DNA from 3 places in the Bacillus sp. GB_SG_008 genome. Region 3 is predicted to be linked to each of the others. Evidence: riboswitches for the same ligand, from Rfam matches in the RefSeq annotation. Region 3 holds a riboswitch; each other region holds the start of a gene.
The links. A riboswitch is a leader RNA that binds a small molecule or an ion and turns the genes downstream of it on or off. The one in region 3 is predicted to bind S-adenosylmethionine.
Positions count from the first base shown of each region.

Region 1 (5,204 bases), 510 kb from region 3:
CTTCACCTCTCGGATTCCATCATATACTGTTTCATGTGCCAAAATATGTCCAGCAGCTGTAATGTCTAACAGATTCGGATAGTCCTTTTTTGTCTCACTACGAATTTGAAAATGAATATAATCTACTCCGTTTTCTCTACTTATAAACCAGCAATGAAACGTCTCATGCCAATGCCCAAGTTTATGTACTTCTTCGCGAGTTGCTACCCCAATTGGATTTCTATGGTTATCAAATATTTTCAGTAATTCGTTCTCCATGATAGCTTCTCCCCTTCCCCATTCACTTCCTATTCTGTAATTGGCTATATTCTTCTTTTGTATTCACATTAAGAAATAACTCTTTCGACAGCTGCGATTCTTCCGCTGTCACATACTGGACATTACACTGAGATAATAGCCCTTGCATACTTCTCTTACCTTCCTTTAATAACTGTTCTATTTTTTCTTTTACCTTGTGATGATATAGCGCTAAAAGTGGTTGCTTCCGTCCTTCAACTAGTGGAACAATTGCTTCATATGTTTCGTCTGCTCGTTCGATGAATGTCATCGCCCATGCTTTCGAAATATTTGGTGTGTCACACGGTGCAACAATATACCAATCTGCATCTACAAATTCCATGCCTGTTACTAAACCGGCAAGCGGACCGTTTCCTTTATACAGCGCAATATCTTCTACAACTGGTACATGCAGTATATGCGAGAGCTCATTTGTAATCGCTGGATGGCTAATCACAACAATGTCTGTAACAACTTCTTTCAATGCTTCTATACTATGTTCAATAAATGTTTTTCCGCACCAAGTTACTAATGCTTTCGGTTCTCCAAAACGACTGGACTGTCCGCCGGCTAATACAATTCCTGCAATTTTCACTGGCGATGCAACTCAAATGTAATGTGTCCAAGCTCTGGTAAAATTAATTTCTTCATCGCAAGGCGAACCGCACCTGTTGATCCTGGCATAGAAAAGACAACTTTCCGTCCAATTGTCCCGCCAATTGCCCTGCTTAACATCGCCGCGCTTCCGATATCTTCTAAATAGCTAATCATCCGAAATAGTTCTCCAAAGCCTACAATTTCTTTATCAAGCAACGCTTCAACTGCTTCGATTGTAACATCACGTTTTGTAATTCCTGTACCGCCGTTTGTTAACACAACATCTACATCTTCTTGTTGGCAGCCTGTTAACACAGCTTGCTGAATGCTTTCTTTATCATCTTTCACAATTTCATAAGCTGTTACTTGATGATTTGCTTCTATTAATAACTCTTTTAATAACTGGCCGCTTTTATCTGTTTCTTCTGTACGTGTATCCGAAATCGTTATGATTTTACAACGAACCTGTGCCGGTGCTTGTTTTTTATGTTCTGTGACGCTCATTGTCATTCGCTCCTTCTTCTGAACTATCTAAATTTTATCATATATGATGCAGCAACAAAAAAATGTGCGGCCTGTCACACATTTTTATAGAAAAAACATCTCGCTTCCGTATTTTTCCTTATAATAGAAATATAGGGATTTTCAAAAGGGAGGAAATGAATATGGATACAATGAAAAAATTAACGACCTTATTTATTTTACTTTTCGTCGCTTCCATTAGCGCCGGCATGGTACTAAAAGACGCTGTGCCTTACGCAGCCATCGGTGGTTTTGGATGTGCCACAATCTTTTTACTTTGTAGTGCATACTGCTTTGGAAAATCCCGTTCACAGAGGGGGCAATAATTGATGTTCGGTAAAAAATCAACCGCGTGTACATCATGCGGAAAGGAAATTGCGGTACACGAACGTTCTTGGATTTACATGCAATATCCGCCAAGCGGTATAACAAATATTCAGAAATATATTGAGCTGGGCGGAGAAGTGTATTGTACTTCCTGCGTTGGAAAGTTAGAAAAACAGGAAAGTAATTAAATAAAAAAAGCCTTGCGCGTGTGCGCAAAGCTTTTTTCTTCCTATATTATAGACCAGCTTGCTCTTTTAAAGCTTCAGCTTTGTCTGTACGCTCCCAAGAAAGATCTACATCAGTACGTCCGAAGTGGCCGTATGCTGCTGTTTGTTTGTAAATTGGGCGACGTAAGTCTAACATTTTGATGATACCAGCTGGACGAAGATCGAAGTTGCTGCGAATTAGTTCTACTAATACTTCTTCAGATACTTTTCCAGTGCCGAATGTATCAACAGAGATAGATACTGGTTTCGCTACGCCGATTGCGTATGCAAGTTGTACTTCTGCTTTGTCAGCAAGACCTGCTGCTACGATGTTTTTCGCAACGTAACGAGCTGCGTATGCTGCAGAACGGTCAACTTTTGTTGCATCCTTACCAGAGAATGCACCGCCGCCGTGACGAGCGTATCCACCGTAAGTATCTACGATAATTTTACGACCTGTTAAACCAGCATCCCCTTGTGGTCCACCGATAACGAAGCGGCCAGTTGGGTTAATGAAGAATTTTGTTTCTTCATCGATTAATTCAGCTGGTACAACTGGTTTAATTACGAATTCTTTTAAGTTGCGATCGATTTGTTCCCAAGAAATCTCTGGGTGATGTTGCGTAGAGATTACAATTGTATCAACGCGAACTGGTTTACCGTTTTCATCATACTCAACTGTTACTTGTGTTTTACCGTCTGGACGTAAGTATGGTAATGTATCATCTTTACGAACTTCAGTTAAACGACGAGCTAATTTATGAGCAAGAGAGATTGGAAGTGGCATTAATTCTTTTGTTTCATTACATGCGAAACCAAACATTAAACCTTGGTCGCCTGCACCGATTGCTTCGATCTCTTCGTCAGTCATTTGACCTTCGCGTGCTTCTAACGCTTTGTCAACACCCATTGCGATGTCAGCAGACTGCTCATCGATAGATGTTAAAACTGCACAAGTTTCTGAATCGAAACCGTATTTTGCACGAGTATAACCAATTCCTTTAATTGTTTCACGAACGATTTTTGGAATATCTACATAAGTAGAAGTCGTAATTTCTCCCGCTACCAATACTAAACCAGTTGTTACTGTTGTTTCACAAGCTACACGTGCGTTTGCATCTTTTGCTAAGATTGCATCTAAAATTGAATCAGAAATTTGGTCACTAATTTTATCTGGATGTCCTTCAGTTACAGACTCAGATGTGAACAGATGACGTTTTTTTGTCATGTGGTAAACCTCCCGACAGTAAATGTATATATTGTACGGAACTCATCCTTAATTTGCCACAAACTGCGACATTCATGTATTCTCCCACAAGCGCAAAAGAAAAACCTTTCCTATATATAGAGGAAAGGTTGTATTCGCTACTTGCATACTGCTTTTTGCCCTTCGCTCTTATCGCTCGAGACATTACATCTCGCACAGGTTTAAGCACCTATTCACTTGCGCTTGTCGTACATACAAGTGAGGTTGCCGGGCTTCATCGGGCCTGTCCCTCCGCCAGCTCGGGATAAGAGAGTATCCGTCCTCAACTATACTAAAGAAATGCTTTTCATTTGTCAATCCATATACACATATTCCTATAAGTTTTTAACGGCAGAAATTTATGGAAAAAAATAATATAATAACACAAACAAAAATAAATAAATAGTATACATTATTTATATCATTGTGTTATACTTTTAGTGGGAATTACGAGGAATATTCATAAATCAAACAAAGGATGGTAAATAAATATGAGTACTGTGAATGTCCAAATTGGATTACATGAGTTATTAAACGGAAGCAATGCACAGGTTCAATTGAGCGTTCCACAATTAACTGAAAAAGTATTAATGAGAAAAGAAGGACGATTAACTTCTACTGGCGCTGTTTCTGTTTCAACAGGAAAATATACAGGACGTTCTCCGAAAGATAAATTTATTGTAGACGAAGCATCTGTTACGGATAAAATCGCTTGGGGTTCGGTAAACCAACCGATTTCTGAAGAGCATTTTAATAAATTATATACAAAAGTATTAGAATACTTAAAAGAAAAAGAAGAACTATTCGTATTCAAAGGATTTGCAGGAGCAGACCGCAACTATCGTCTTCCTCTTCAAGTTATTAATGAATATGCATGGCATAACTTATTCGCACATCAATTATTCATTCGTCCAACTGAGGAAGAATTAAAAAATCATGATTCACAGTTCACAATTGTATCTGCACCAAACTTTAAAGCAGATCCAGAAATCGACGGCACGAACTCAGAAACATTTATTATCGTTTCATTTGAAAAGCGTATCGTGTTAATCGGCGGTACAGAATACGCTGGTGAAATGAAAAAATCAATCTTCTCTATCATGAACTACTTACTTCCAGAACAAGATATTTTTTCTATGCACTGCTCTGCAAACGTAGGTGAAGAAGGCGATGTTGCTTTATTCTTCGGTTTATCTGGAACAGGTAAAACAACATTATCTGCTGATCCAAACCGCAAATTAATTGGTGATGACGAGCATGGTTGGTCTGATAACGGCGTATTCAATATTGAAGGCGGTTGCTATGCAAAATGTGTGAACTTATCTCGCGAGAAAGAGCCACAAATCTTTGATGCGATTAAATTCGGCTCTGTTTTAGAAAACGTTGTGCTTGATGATCATACACGCATTGCAAATTATGATGACACTGCATTAACAGAAAATACACGTGCAGCTTATCCAATTGATGCAATTGATAACATCGTATTACCTAGCGTTGCAGGTCATCCAAATACAATCATTTTCTTAACTGCTGATGCATTTGGCGTATTGCCTCCAATCAGCAAATTAACGAAAGAGCAAGCTATGTACCATTTCTTAAGTGGTTACACGAGTAAATTAGCAGGAACTGAGCGCGGTATTACTTCACCGCAAGCAACATTCTCAACATGCTTCGGTTCTCCATTCTTACCGCTTGATGCATCTCGCTATGCAGAAATGCTTGGAGAAAAAGTCGAGAAGCACGATGCTAAAGTATTCTTAGTGAACACTGGCTGGACTGGCGGCGAATACGGTGTTGGAAAACGTATGAACTTAGGTCATACACGCGCAATGGTGCAAGCTGCATTAAACGGCGAGTTAGATAGCGCTGAAACAGCGAAACATGATATCTTTGGTCTTGAAGTACCACTTCATGTTCCTGGTGTACCTGATGAAGTATTAATGCCAGAACAAACATGGACTGATAAAGAAGCTTACAAAGCAAAAGCAACTGAGCTTGCGAATAAGTTTAAAGAAAACTTCAAGAAATTT
Region 1 is NZ_JBPZSK010000001.1:2,016-7,219, reverse strand. Features, by position in the region: gene ACTDJC_RS00045 (NUDIX hydrolase) at 1-258, opposite strand, end outside; gene mobA (molybdenum cofactor guanylyltransferase) at 281-871, opposite strand; gene ACTDJC_RS00035 (MogA/MoaB family molybdenum cofactor biosynthesis protein) at 868-1,377, opposite strand; gene ACTDJC_RS00030 (hypothetical protein) at 1,539-1,721, shown strand; gene ACTDJC_RS00025 (hypothetical protein) at 1,725-1,910, shown strand; gene metK (methionine adenosyltransferase) at 1,957-3,156, opposite strand; SAM riboswitch class I at 3,322-3,446, opposite strand; gene pckA (phosphoenolpyruvate carboxykinase (ATP)) at 3,666-5,204, shown strand, end outside.
Region 1: linked by a shared signal. The riboswitch ahead of metK (methionine adenosyltransferase) and the one ahead of ACTDJC_RS02550 (methionine biosynthesis PLP-dependent protein) in region 3 are both predicted to bind S-adenosylmethionine.

Region 2 (5,204 bases), on a different contig from region 3:
TTCAGGAATCATGCCAGCATTTTTTAAAATTTTATAACTTATGCGAAGCTTCTGGTATCATTGACAAATCCTTTCATTCAAGAGGCTTTCCTTTGTCATGTATCAGCATTTATATAGATATGTTAAAAACTTCATGTGCCGTGGCTTCATTATCATCATACGGAAATATATGTAATTCCGTCAATAAAACAAGCTATTTTTATATGATTCATACACGCAAAATAGATTTATAAAGTGAAACTTCCATCAAGTAGGATTTCTTCATCCCCACCTATTTTCTTCACTTTCTCTGCATCTTGAGGTTGGGATCTTACTGCCCAAAAGTAGCGAGATAAATATAAAACTGTCGTTTTTCTAATATTTGAAACTCTAATTATCTTAACTGGAACAAAGAAAACGGCGCTCTTGCACAAAAGAGGCACCGTTTTTACATTTTCTATTAATCTTTTTTTAATTTTCTAGCAATCCCATTTCCAAGAGACTGCAATCCTTGTACGAGGATAATTAAAATTAGAACGGTCGCATACATCACTTCTGGTTCATAACGCAAATGCCCAAAGCGATATGCTAAATCACCAAGCCCACCTGCTCCAACAAGTCCCGCCATTGCAGTTGCACCAATTAACCCGATCGTCGCAATCGTTAAACCTAGAACTAAAGATGGCCTTGCTTCCCTAACCATCACATACCAAATTATTTTTCGAGTCGAGATTCCCATCGCTTTATAGGCTTCTAATACTCCTCGATCAACTTCAAGTAATGCTGTTTCCATAAGACGTGCAATATAAGGTGCTGTAAATACGACAAGTGGTACAATTACTCCTTTTACTCCAATTGTTGTCCCAACAATGAATTTTGTAAAAGGTAAAATAAAAAATAGTAGAATAATAAACGGAATAGACCGAATGATATTAATCACTGTATTGAGAATCGGATATATGATTTTATTCTCTAGTTGCCCGCCGGGACGTGTTAACACAAGTGCTACACCAAGCGGAAGCGCAATGATAATTGAAATAAAAAGAGCAATGCTTGTCATTTGAAATGTTTGAATCGTTGCTTCCCATATTACTTCACTCCACTCACCCAAAAAGGACTTGCTGGTCATGTTCTTTTCCGCCCCCTTCTACAATAATTCCCTGTTCTTGTAAAAATGATAATGCCCTATGTACTTCTTTTGTTTCTCCTTTCATATGAACAACTAATTTTCCATACGCCTCATGCTTCAGCTGGGTGATGTTCCCCGATAGAATATTGGGATACACATTAAAGCGCTTTGTCGCAACAGCAAGTGCTGGTTCACCAGATGAATTTCCAATAAACGATAACGTAACGATTTCACCATTCTTTTGTAATTCAACCTGTAATACGTTAGGAATTTTTGAAGCAAATGAACTGTTTACAAACTTTTTAGTTGTGTCATGCTGCGGATTCGTAAATATATCTCTTACCTTACCGCTTTCTACAATACTACCGTTTTCCATTACCGCTACGCGATCACAAATGCGCTGAATAACATTCATTTCATGCGTAATCAGTAAAATCGTAATCCCAATCTCCTCATTAATTTCTAAAAGCAAATCTAAAATAGATTCTGTTGTTTCCGGATCTAATGCACTTGTTGCTTCATCACTTAGTAATATTTCTGGTTCGTGAGATAGGGCGCGGGCAATCGCGACCCGTTGTTTTTGTCCCCCTGAAAGTTCATTCGGATACGCATCTTTTTTTTCAAACAATCCAACAATGCGCAAATATTTTTCTACCCTATTTTGAATCTCAGCCTTTGTAACTCCTGTAAGTCGAAGCGGAAGTGCTATATTTTCATATACAGTTGCTGTTTTTAATAAATTAAACCCTTGAAAAATTATGCCAATTTTTTGCCTTGCCTGTGCAAGCTCATTTGAAGATAAAGATGTTAAATCTTTTCCATTTATAAGAACATGACCAGTCGTCGGCCTTTCTAATAAATTGACGCAGCGGATTAACGTACTTTTCCCGGCACCGCTATATCCAATAACTCCAAATATTTCTCCTGTTTTCACAGTAAGCGATGTACCTTTAAGTGCTTCTACTTTCCCTTTTTCTGTTTCAAATATTTTAGATACATTCTGTAATTCAATCATGCACTTCATCCCCTACCACGATGGCAATACAGCTCCATCAAATTTTTTCTCAATAAATTCTTTCACTTCTGGTGATTGGTAAGCTTTCTTAAACTGCTTTACGACTGCATCATCTTTATTATCTGAGCGAACAACGACCCAGTTTACATATGGCGAATCTTTTCCTTCACGGAAAATAGAATCTTTTGCTGGATGTAGTTTTGCACCCATTGCAAAGTTTGTATTAATGGCAGCTGCTTGTACTTCACTTAACTGTGTTGGCAGCTGGGATGCTTCTAGTTCAACAATTTTTAAGTTTTTAGGATTCTCTACTACATCTTTCGCGGTTGCCTTCTCTTTTGCTTTTGGATCAACTTTTAATACGCCCGCTTTCTCAAATAATTTCAACGCGCGTAATTCATTTGTTGGATCATTCGGTACCGCAATTGCATCCCCTTCTTTTAAGTCCTTCACATCTTTCACTTTCTTTGAATAAATCCCCATTGGAAACGTTACTGTTGAAAATACTTCTGTTAACTTCATTTTGCGTTCTTCTTTAAATACATCTAAATATGATTTCGTTTGAAAGCTATTCAGATCAATGTCTTTTTCATCTAACGATACATTGGGCATTACATAATCATTGAACACTTTAATCTCCACTTGTAAATGATCTTTTGCAGCTACTTCTTTTACTTTCTCCAAAATTTGTTCATGCGGCCCGCCGGTTACGCCAACAGTAATTTTCTTCTCATCTAATGCCTTAGCATCTTTTGTTGAATCTAGGCTGCATGCCCCTAGTAACAATACAGCTCCGCTTACAATACTTAATAATAATTTCTTCATCTCAGTTCCTCCTTAGTTTCTATCTTTTTGACAAAATAAAAACACCTCTCTAAAGTTAAGAGAGGTGTCCTATATATAAAAGTAGCTTCCTCTCTTATCTTCCAAAACGATAATCGTTTTGCTGGAATTAGCACCTGAACTTACCGTTTCGTAAGTTTGGTTGCCGGGCTTCATCGGGCCAGTCCCTCCGCCTCTCTGGATAAGAGTATCGGTATAAAGTTGTCAAAAACTATGTACCTTATACTAAATCTTGTAAAACATTTTGTCAACATGCTTTTCTGAATTTTTTTTATTCTCGAACAATAAAGCGAAACTTCCCCCATTGGGGGGCTTACTGCTCAAAAATAGCGGGATAAAGGAGCTATACGCTCCTTTGATATCCCTTATTTTATCTCTTTGCGCCACCCCTGCACATGCCAAACTTGCGTCACCCAATCTTCATAAAAATCTGGTTCATGAGAAACTAGTAACACCGTACCTTCATATTGCATGAGGGCTTCCTTAAGCGCTTCCTTTGCTCGAATATCTAAATGATTAGTCGGTTCATCTAAAACAAGTACATTACTTTCTGTTAACATCAATTCACATAAACGTACTTTCGTTTGTTCTCCACCACTTAATGAGTAAAGCCGCTGCCCAATATGTTCTTCTGTTAAACCGCACCTTGCTAGGGCCTGCCGAATTTCTTTTTGAGTCATATCAGGTCGCAATGACCATATTTCCTCAATTGGTGTTTGTTCTGAAGCAAATTCTTCTTGTGCAAAATAAGCTGGATTTACTCGCTCTCCTATTTTCACAATACCACTTAAAGGCTGCAAATGTCCCAATAGTGTTTTTAACATTGTTGTTTTCCCAATACCGTTATAGCCGACGATGGCAATTTTTTCACCGCGCTTTACCTGTAAATCAATTGGCGGGAATAAGGGCGCTGTGTAGCCAATTTGCATATCCTTTGCCTCTAAAATCCGGCTCACAGGATTACAGTAAACATGAAACATAAAACGTGGCTGCAGTGCAGAAGTTGGTTTTCCGATTTTTTTTATTTTTTCTAATACTTTTTCGCGGCTTTTTGCCTGTTTTGCTTTACGAATTTTATTCTTTTGAATAAAGTCCTTTAACTTTCCAATTTCTCTTTGCTGCCTATCATATGCCACTTGTAATTGCTGTTTATTTTGTTCATAGTTTTTTATAAATGTTTGATAATTGCCTATATAACGTTTCATTCCTTTATGTTCTAAATGATAAATTACATTGGTAATTTCATTTAAAAACCCTTCATCATGCGAAACCACAATGTAAGCATGTTCGTAATTTTTCAAATACCCCATAAGCCATTCAATATGAACGTTATCGAGATAGTTTGTTGGTTCATCAAGTAATAAAACATGCGGTTCTTCTAATAATAATTTTCCTAATAATAGTTTTGTTCGTTGGCCGCCGCTTAGTTTTTCCACCTCACGCTCCATACCAAGTGCTAAAATCCCTAATCCCGCAGCAACTTCCTCTATTTTTGCATCAATATGATAAAAATCAGAATGCTCTAGTATACTTTGTAACTCTCCATATTGTACTAACAATTGTTCAAGGTTATCTCCTGCTGTTGCCATTTTCTCCGCTACTTGCCGCATATTATGCTCGATGTCATACAAATGTACAAAGGCACTTTGTAAATATTTCATAATGGTTGTTCCAGCTTGTAAATCAATATGTTGCTGTAAAAAACCAATATTTACATGAGGAAACCATTCAACCTTTCCCGCATCAGGAAGTAACTCTCCTGCTAATATACGCAGTAATGTGGATTTCCCTGCTCCGTTGCTCCCTACAAGGCCAACACGCTCACCTCGAAGTAAGCGAACACAAATATTTTGAAAGATTATTTTATCCCCGTACATATGGGTAACATTTTCAACTGATAACATACTCATTTTACTCTCTCCTTTTCGCCTCAAATACAAAGCCAAACGAGAGAACAGCATGATAAAAACAATATTCAATTAGCTGAACATAAAAATGGGTAAGGCGAACACACCTTACCCATTACAATTTATTATTGTAAGAAAGGAATAAGGTTCTTTATCTACTGTCTTCTGGTCGGCTTTTAATCAAAAATTGGGCAGACTTCTCCCTTATCAAGCCAAAACCATTTGAAGAACAGTTGATAAAGTCATCTTATCCTTTCACTCCTTTTGAAATCATTATTTTCTCATAATAATAGTATAAACAAAGCTCTTATATCATATTCTTCATTTTCCT
Region 2 is NZ_JBPZSK010000007.1:103,533-108,736, forward strand. Features, by position in the region: partial or broken gene ACTDJC_RS17910 (DnaJ family domain-containing protein) at 1-103, opposite strand, end outside; gene ACTDJC_RS17915 (methionine ABC transporter permease) at 440-1,108, opposite strand; gene ACTDJC_RS17920 (methionine ABC transporter ATP-binding protein) at 1,083-2,123, opposite strand; gene ACTDJC_RS17925 (MetQ/NlpA family ABC transporter substrate-binding protein) at 2,136-2,948, opposite strand; SAM riboswitch class I at 3,040-3,154, opposite strand; gene ACTDJC_RS17930 (ABC-F family ATP-binding cassette domain-containing protein) at 3,332-4,876, opposite strand.
Region 2: linked by a shared signal. The riboswitch ahead of ACTDJC_RS17925 (MetQ/NlpA family ABC transporter substrate-binding protein) and the one ahead of ACTDJC_RS02550 (methionine biosynthesis PLP-dependent protein) in region 3 are both predicted to bind S-adenosylmethionine.

Region 3 (5,204 bases):
CAATTTTTTTCTCCATACGTTTTACAGCTGCTTCTATATGCCTTACATTCGGATTAAAGGCTCCACCTACTGAAAAATGAGTAGCTGCTCCAATTGATTTCCCTAAAATAGAACGCCCATTGTTCATTTCTTTAATCATTTTAATGAGCTCTACAGAAGAAAGGTCATATACAGATGTTGCACCTGGAAAATCACCAACACGTGCTGGATCCCCTGTTAATGCCAATACTTCCTCCATACCGAGCGCTGCTAATCCAAGTAAATGAGACTGCAGCCCGATTACATTATGATCACGGCACGTTAAATGGGTCAGTACAGGAATATCATGCTTTGTTAATAACGCACCCATCGCCATATTTGATACACGAGGTGATGCTAAAGAATTATCTGCTAACGTAATAGCATCTGCTCCCGCACGCTTCAACGCTTTTGCTCCTTCAAAAAAACGCTGCGTATCCAAAGTTTTTGGCGGATCAAGCTCAACAATCACTGTCGTTTCTTTCTTCGCTTTTTCTGCTAATGTAATTCGATCCACTGTATTTACACGCTTCGTTGCTATTACTTCTGCACGCTTTACAACTTCTTTAGCTGTTACAGGACGCTCATTTTCAAGTGCCCGCTTCATTGCTTCGATATGAGCAGGGGTTGTACCGCAACAACCACCAAGTAACCTAACTCCTTGCTTAATAAATTCTGGCGCCATCTCTTCAAAATAAGCAGGGCTTCCTTCATATACATAACGACCTTCTACATATTTAGGAAGACCGGCATTTGGATATGCAGATAAATAACCATATTCAGGAATTGCTATTGTTTTAAAAGATTCGATCATATGAAGCGGCCCTAATTGACAATTTAATCCGACCACATTTGCACCATACTCTATAAGCCGCTTCAATACACCATCTACACTATTTCCATTTTGAGTTGTACCAGCTTCGTGAAGAGCAAGCTGTGCAATAAGAGGGACGTTTGTTTGCTTTCGTAATACTTTCACTGCATGAAGCAATTCAAATTCATCATAAAAGGTTTCTAATAATAGCCCATCAACATTTTCCTCTAGTAAGGCATTTGCTTGCTCTAAGAGCATAAATTCTCGTTCCATATCAGTCGTTGTAACTGCTCCAATGTGTTTCATACCACCGATTGTTCCAACAATTGCATTCTTTTCTGTCACAGCTGCTTTTGCATGTCTTACAGCGGCACGATTAATTTTTCTTACGCGATCCTCCAATCCATACATGCGAAGTTTTCCTTCATTTGCTCCGTATGTATTTGTTTGAATAACATCTGCTCCGGCTGCAACATATTGTTTATGAATCGAAATAATCCGCTCCGGTTCAGATAAATTCAACTCTTCAAAGCAGCTTTGTAAACCATGAGAGTGCAACAATGTTCCCATTGCCCCGTCCCCAATAACAATTCCTCTTTGCAATAAATCTAGTAATTTCACATATCTCCCTCTCTTCTTTCTAATATAAAAAACCCCCTCTTCTCAATGAAGAGGGGGACAGCATTTCATCCTCCTCTCATCATTCAGAACAATTTGTTCTGCAGGTCTTAGCACCGTCTCAAACATGTTGTTTGAAGGTTGCTGGGTTTCACAGGGCCTTTCCCTCCACCACTCTTGATAAGAGTTTCATTCTATTGTGAATGCTAAAAGTAAACATCATCCGTTCACTCATTAACAATCTTTGTTAATTTTTTCATTAATTTAGCATGTTAAAGTGAGAAAGTCAACGAAAATAAAGAAAAATAAAATTATTCAAAATATACTTGCGCTTCTTTCTAAATTTGTTGTAAAGTAAAAAACATAATAAAAAACTTCATATTTCGAATTCTTATCGAGAGAGGTAGAGGGACTGGCCCATTGACGCCTCAGCAACCATTAACAAGCTTTTTATTTGTTAATAAGGTGCTAATTCCAGCAAATTGAGAACTGATTTGACAGATAAGAAGAAGACTATATTCGTCATATATAAGCCTTCTTCTTAGAAGGCTTTTTTATTTTGTATAAGGAGGAATTCTATTATGTCTACAATTGAAACGAAGCTTGCCCAAATTGGAAATCGCAGTGAAACAACAACAGGAACAGTCAATCCACCCGTTTACTTCTCCACTGCGTACCGCCACGAAGGAATTGGAAAGTCAACAGGGTTTGATTATTCCCGAACAGGAAACCCAACACGTCTTCTATTAGAGCGCGCAATCGCTGACTTAGAGCAAGGAGAGCAAGGCTATGCCTGTAGCTCAGGAATGGCTGCTGTTCTTCTTGTCCTTTCACTATTCCGGTCTGGTGACGAACTTATTGTCTCTGAAGATCTATACGGCGGAACATATCGTTTATTTACAGAGCACGAACAAAAATGGGATGTGCGATGTAGATACGTAGATACGCAGCATATACAAGAAATTGAAAAAGCAATTTCACCAAATACAAAAGCAATTTTCATCGAAACACCAACAAACCCGCTTATGCAAGTAACGGACATCGCAGCAGTTGCTACCGTTGCAAAACGGCACAACTTGCTTCTTATTGTTGATAACACATTCTACACGCCGTATTTACAACAACCAATAACAACTGGAGCGGACATTGTCCTGCATAGTGCTACAAAATATTTAGGAGGTCATAACGATGTGTTAAGCGGACTTGTCGTTGCTAAAGGTGCAAAACTATGCGAGGAACTTGCCCACTATCATAATGCATCTGGAGCTGTGTTAAGCCCATTTGATTCTTGGCTTTTAATACGCGGCATGAAAACATTAGCACTGCGCATGAAGCAGCATGAAGAAAACGCAAAAGCAATTGTTGCCTATTTACAAGGGGAAGAATCTATAACCGATGTGTTTTATCCGGGAAAAGGCGGTATGATCTCTTTTAAACTGAAAAAAGAAGCATGGATTGATCCATTCTTACAATCTCTGTCTCTTATTACGTTTGCAGAAAGCCTTGGCGGCGTAGAAAGCTTCATTACATACCCAGCAACACAAACGCATGCCGATATACCAGAAGACATTCGCACTGCCCGCGGCGTTTGTAATCGTCTGCTCCGCTTCTCTGTAGGAATTGAGAATCAAGATGATTTAATTCAAGACTTACAGCAAGCACTTAAACAAGTAAAAGAAGGAGTGAGAATATGAGTTATTCACTAGATACGCTTTTACTTCATAATCGTTTTAAGCATGACAAACAAACAGGAGCTGTCAATGTTCCTGTTTATAACACATCCACATTTCATCAATTTGATGTAGATGCATTTGGAAAATATGATTATAGTCGCTCTGGAAATCCAACGCGCGAAGCTCTCGAGGAAATAATTGCTTTACTAGAAGGCGGGAGCAAAGGGTTTGCGTTCTCATCTGGCATGGCTGCTATTTCAACAGCTTTTCTTCTTTTATCACAAGGAGACCATGTTCTTATTTCTGAAGACGTATACGGAGGTACATATCGAATTGTAACTGAAGTTCTCTCTCGATACGGCGTTTCTCACACATTCGTTGACATGACAAATTTAGAAGAAGTAGAACGCACTATTCAGCCGAATACAAAAGTTTTTTATGTTGAAACACCATCAAATCCATTATTAAAAGTGACAGATATTAAAGCTGTTTGTGAGCTTGCCAAATCTGTTGGAGCGCTCACTTTTGTTGATAATACATTTTTAACACCACTATTTCAACAACCGTTAGAACTTGGGGCTGATATTGTTCTCCATAGTGCAACAAAATTCCTTGCAGGTCATAGCGATGTTACCGCCGGATTGGCAGTCGTAAAAGATGAAGAACTTGCAAAGAAAGTTGGCTTTTTACAAAATTCTTTTGGAGCTATATTAGGACCGCAAGATTGTTCCCTCGTCCTTCGCGGCTTAAAAACATTGCACGTTCGCTTAGAGCACTCTTCACGAAGCGCTGAAAAAATTGCCTGCTATTTGCAAGGGCATCCAAAAATTAAAGATATCTACTATCCTGGATTACTGTCCCACGCCGGATATGAAACACAGCACGCTCAGGCAAAATCAGCAGGAGCTGTCCTTTCCTTTACACTAGAATCTGAACATGCATTACGCCAATTTCTAGCACATATTCAGCTTCCCGTATTCGCTGTTAGTTTAGGAGCTGTTGAATCGATTCTTTCGTATCCAGCAAAAATGTCACACGCTGCGATGTCACAAGCAGAACGTGAAAAACGAGGGATTTCAAATTCACTGCTACGCTTATCTGTTGGATTAGAAAACGCAGACGATTTAATTGCGGACTTTGAGCATGCGCTTACGTATGTAGAAGAGGTCGTTATCTCTTAAAAAAGGTTAAATCTGGTCATGCATAGAAGCGATTTATAGGTAGAAAATAATTATAGACTCAAAACAAATACTTTCCGTTAGGAGAAATAAGAGAGCTAGATGAAGAAAATTCATTTAGCTTTAAATCTATTAAACGGATAATTTCATTAAAATTTGTGTTTCTTTAAAACCTAATCTTTTATATAATTCTTTCGCCGTATTCGATGCAAATACATTTAAACCTATTTCTTCATAGCCCTTTAATTTTAACTCCTCAATTCCGTGCTGGATAAGTATCTTAGATAGTCCTTTTCCACGATATTCAGGTAAGACAAATAAATCATAGATAAATCCATGGATTGCATCTGTAAAGTAATCTCTATTTTGACCAAGAAGAATCCATCCTTGTATTTGATCCTCTTCTTTGGCTACTAGATAATATCCCCCTTTTTCCAGTATAGCGGTAAACATTGCATATACCTTTTCTTTCGAAGGGTTAACTGTCTTACCAGTACTTTCATATACCCCAGCTGCAGAATGCTTTAAAATAACGCTCACATCTTGATTATTAGCTTTTAGAATTGGAAGTGACATCATATATTCTTTCTCTCCCATCACCAGTAAAATAAGTTTCCATAGAGATTTCCTTTTGATGTAGCCATGTATTTTGCCCCTCTACACTTCAATCTGCATCGTATCGTAAGCAAACGTTATATTCATACCTTCTGCCCGCAATTCAGCTTCGATTTCTTTCAGTTCGTCATATCCAAGATTATCTACTTCTTCAATGTGCGTAATGATTGTATGTTTTGCTTGTAATTGCTTCGCTACTTCTAGCGTATCTTCAAACGTCGCCTCGCGTATACGTTCAATAAAAGCACGGTCTCTTATTTGCTCTTTCTTCTTCCAATCAAACTCGAC
Region 3 is NZ_JBPZSK010000001.1:516,794-521,997, reverse strand. Features, by position in the region: gene ACTDJC_RS02555 (bifunctional homocysteine S-methyltransferase/methylenetetrahydrofolate reductase) at 1-1,453, opposite strand, end outside; SAM riboswitch class I at 1,527-1,637, opposite strand; SAM riboswitch class I at 1,839-1,958, shown strand; gene ACTDJC_RS02550 (methionine biosynthesis PLP-dependent protein) at 2,032-3,144, shown strand; gene metC (cystathionine beta-lyase) at 3,141-4,304, shown strand; gene ACTDJC_RS02540 (GNAT family N-acetyltransferase) at 4,434-4,880, opposite strand; gene ACTDJC_RS02535 (MBL fold metallo-hydrolase) at 4,959-5,204, opposite strand, start outside.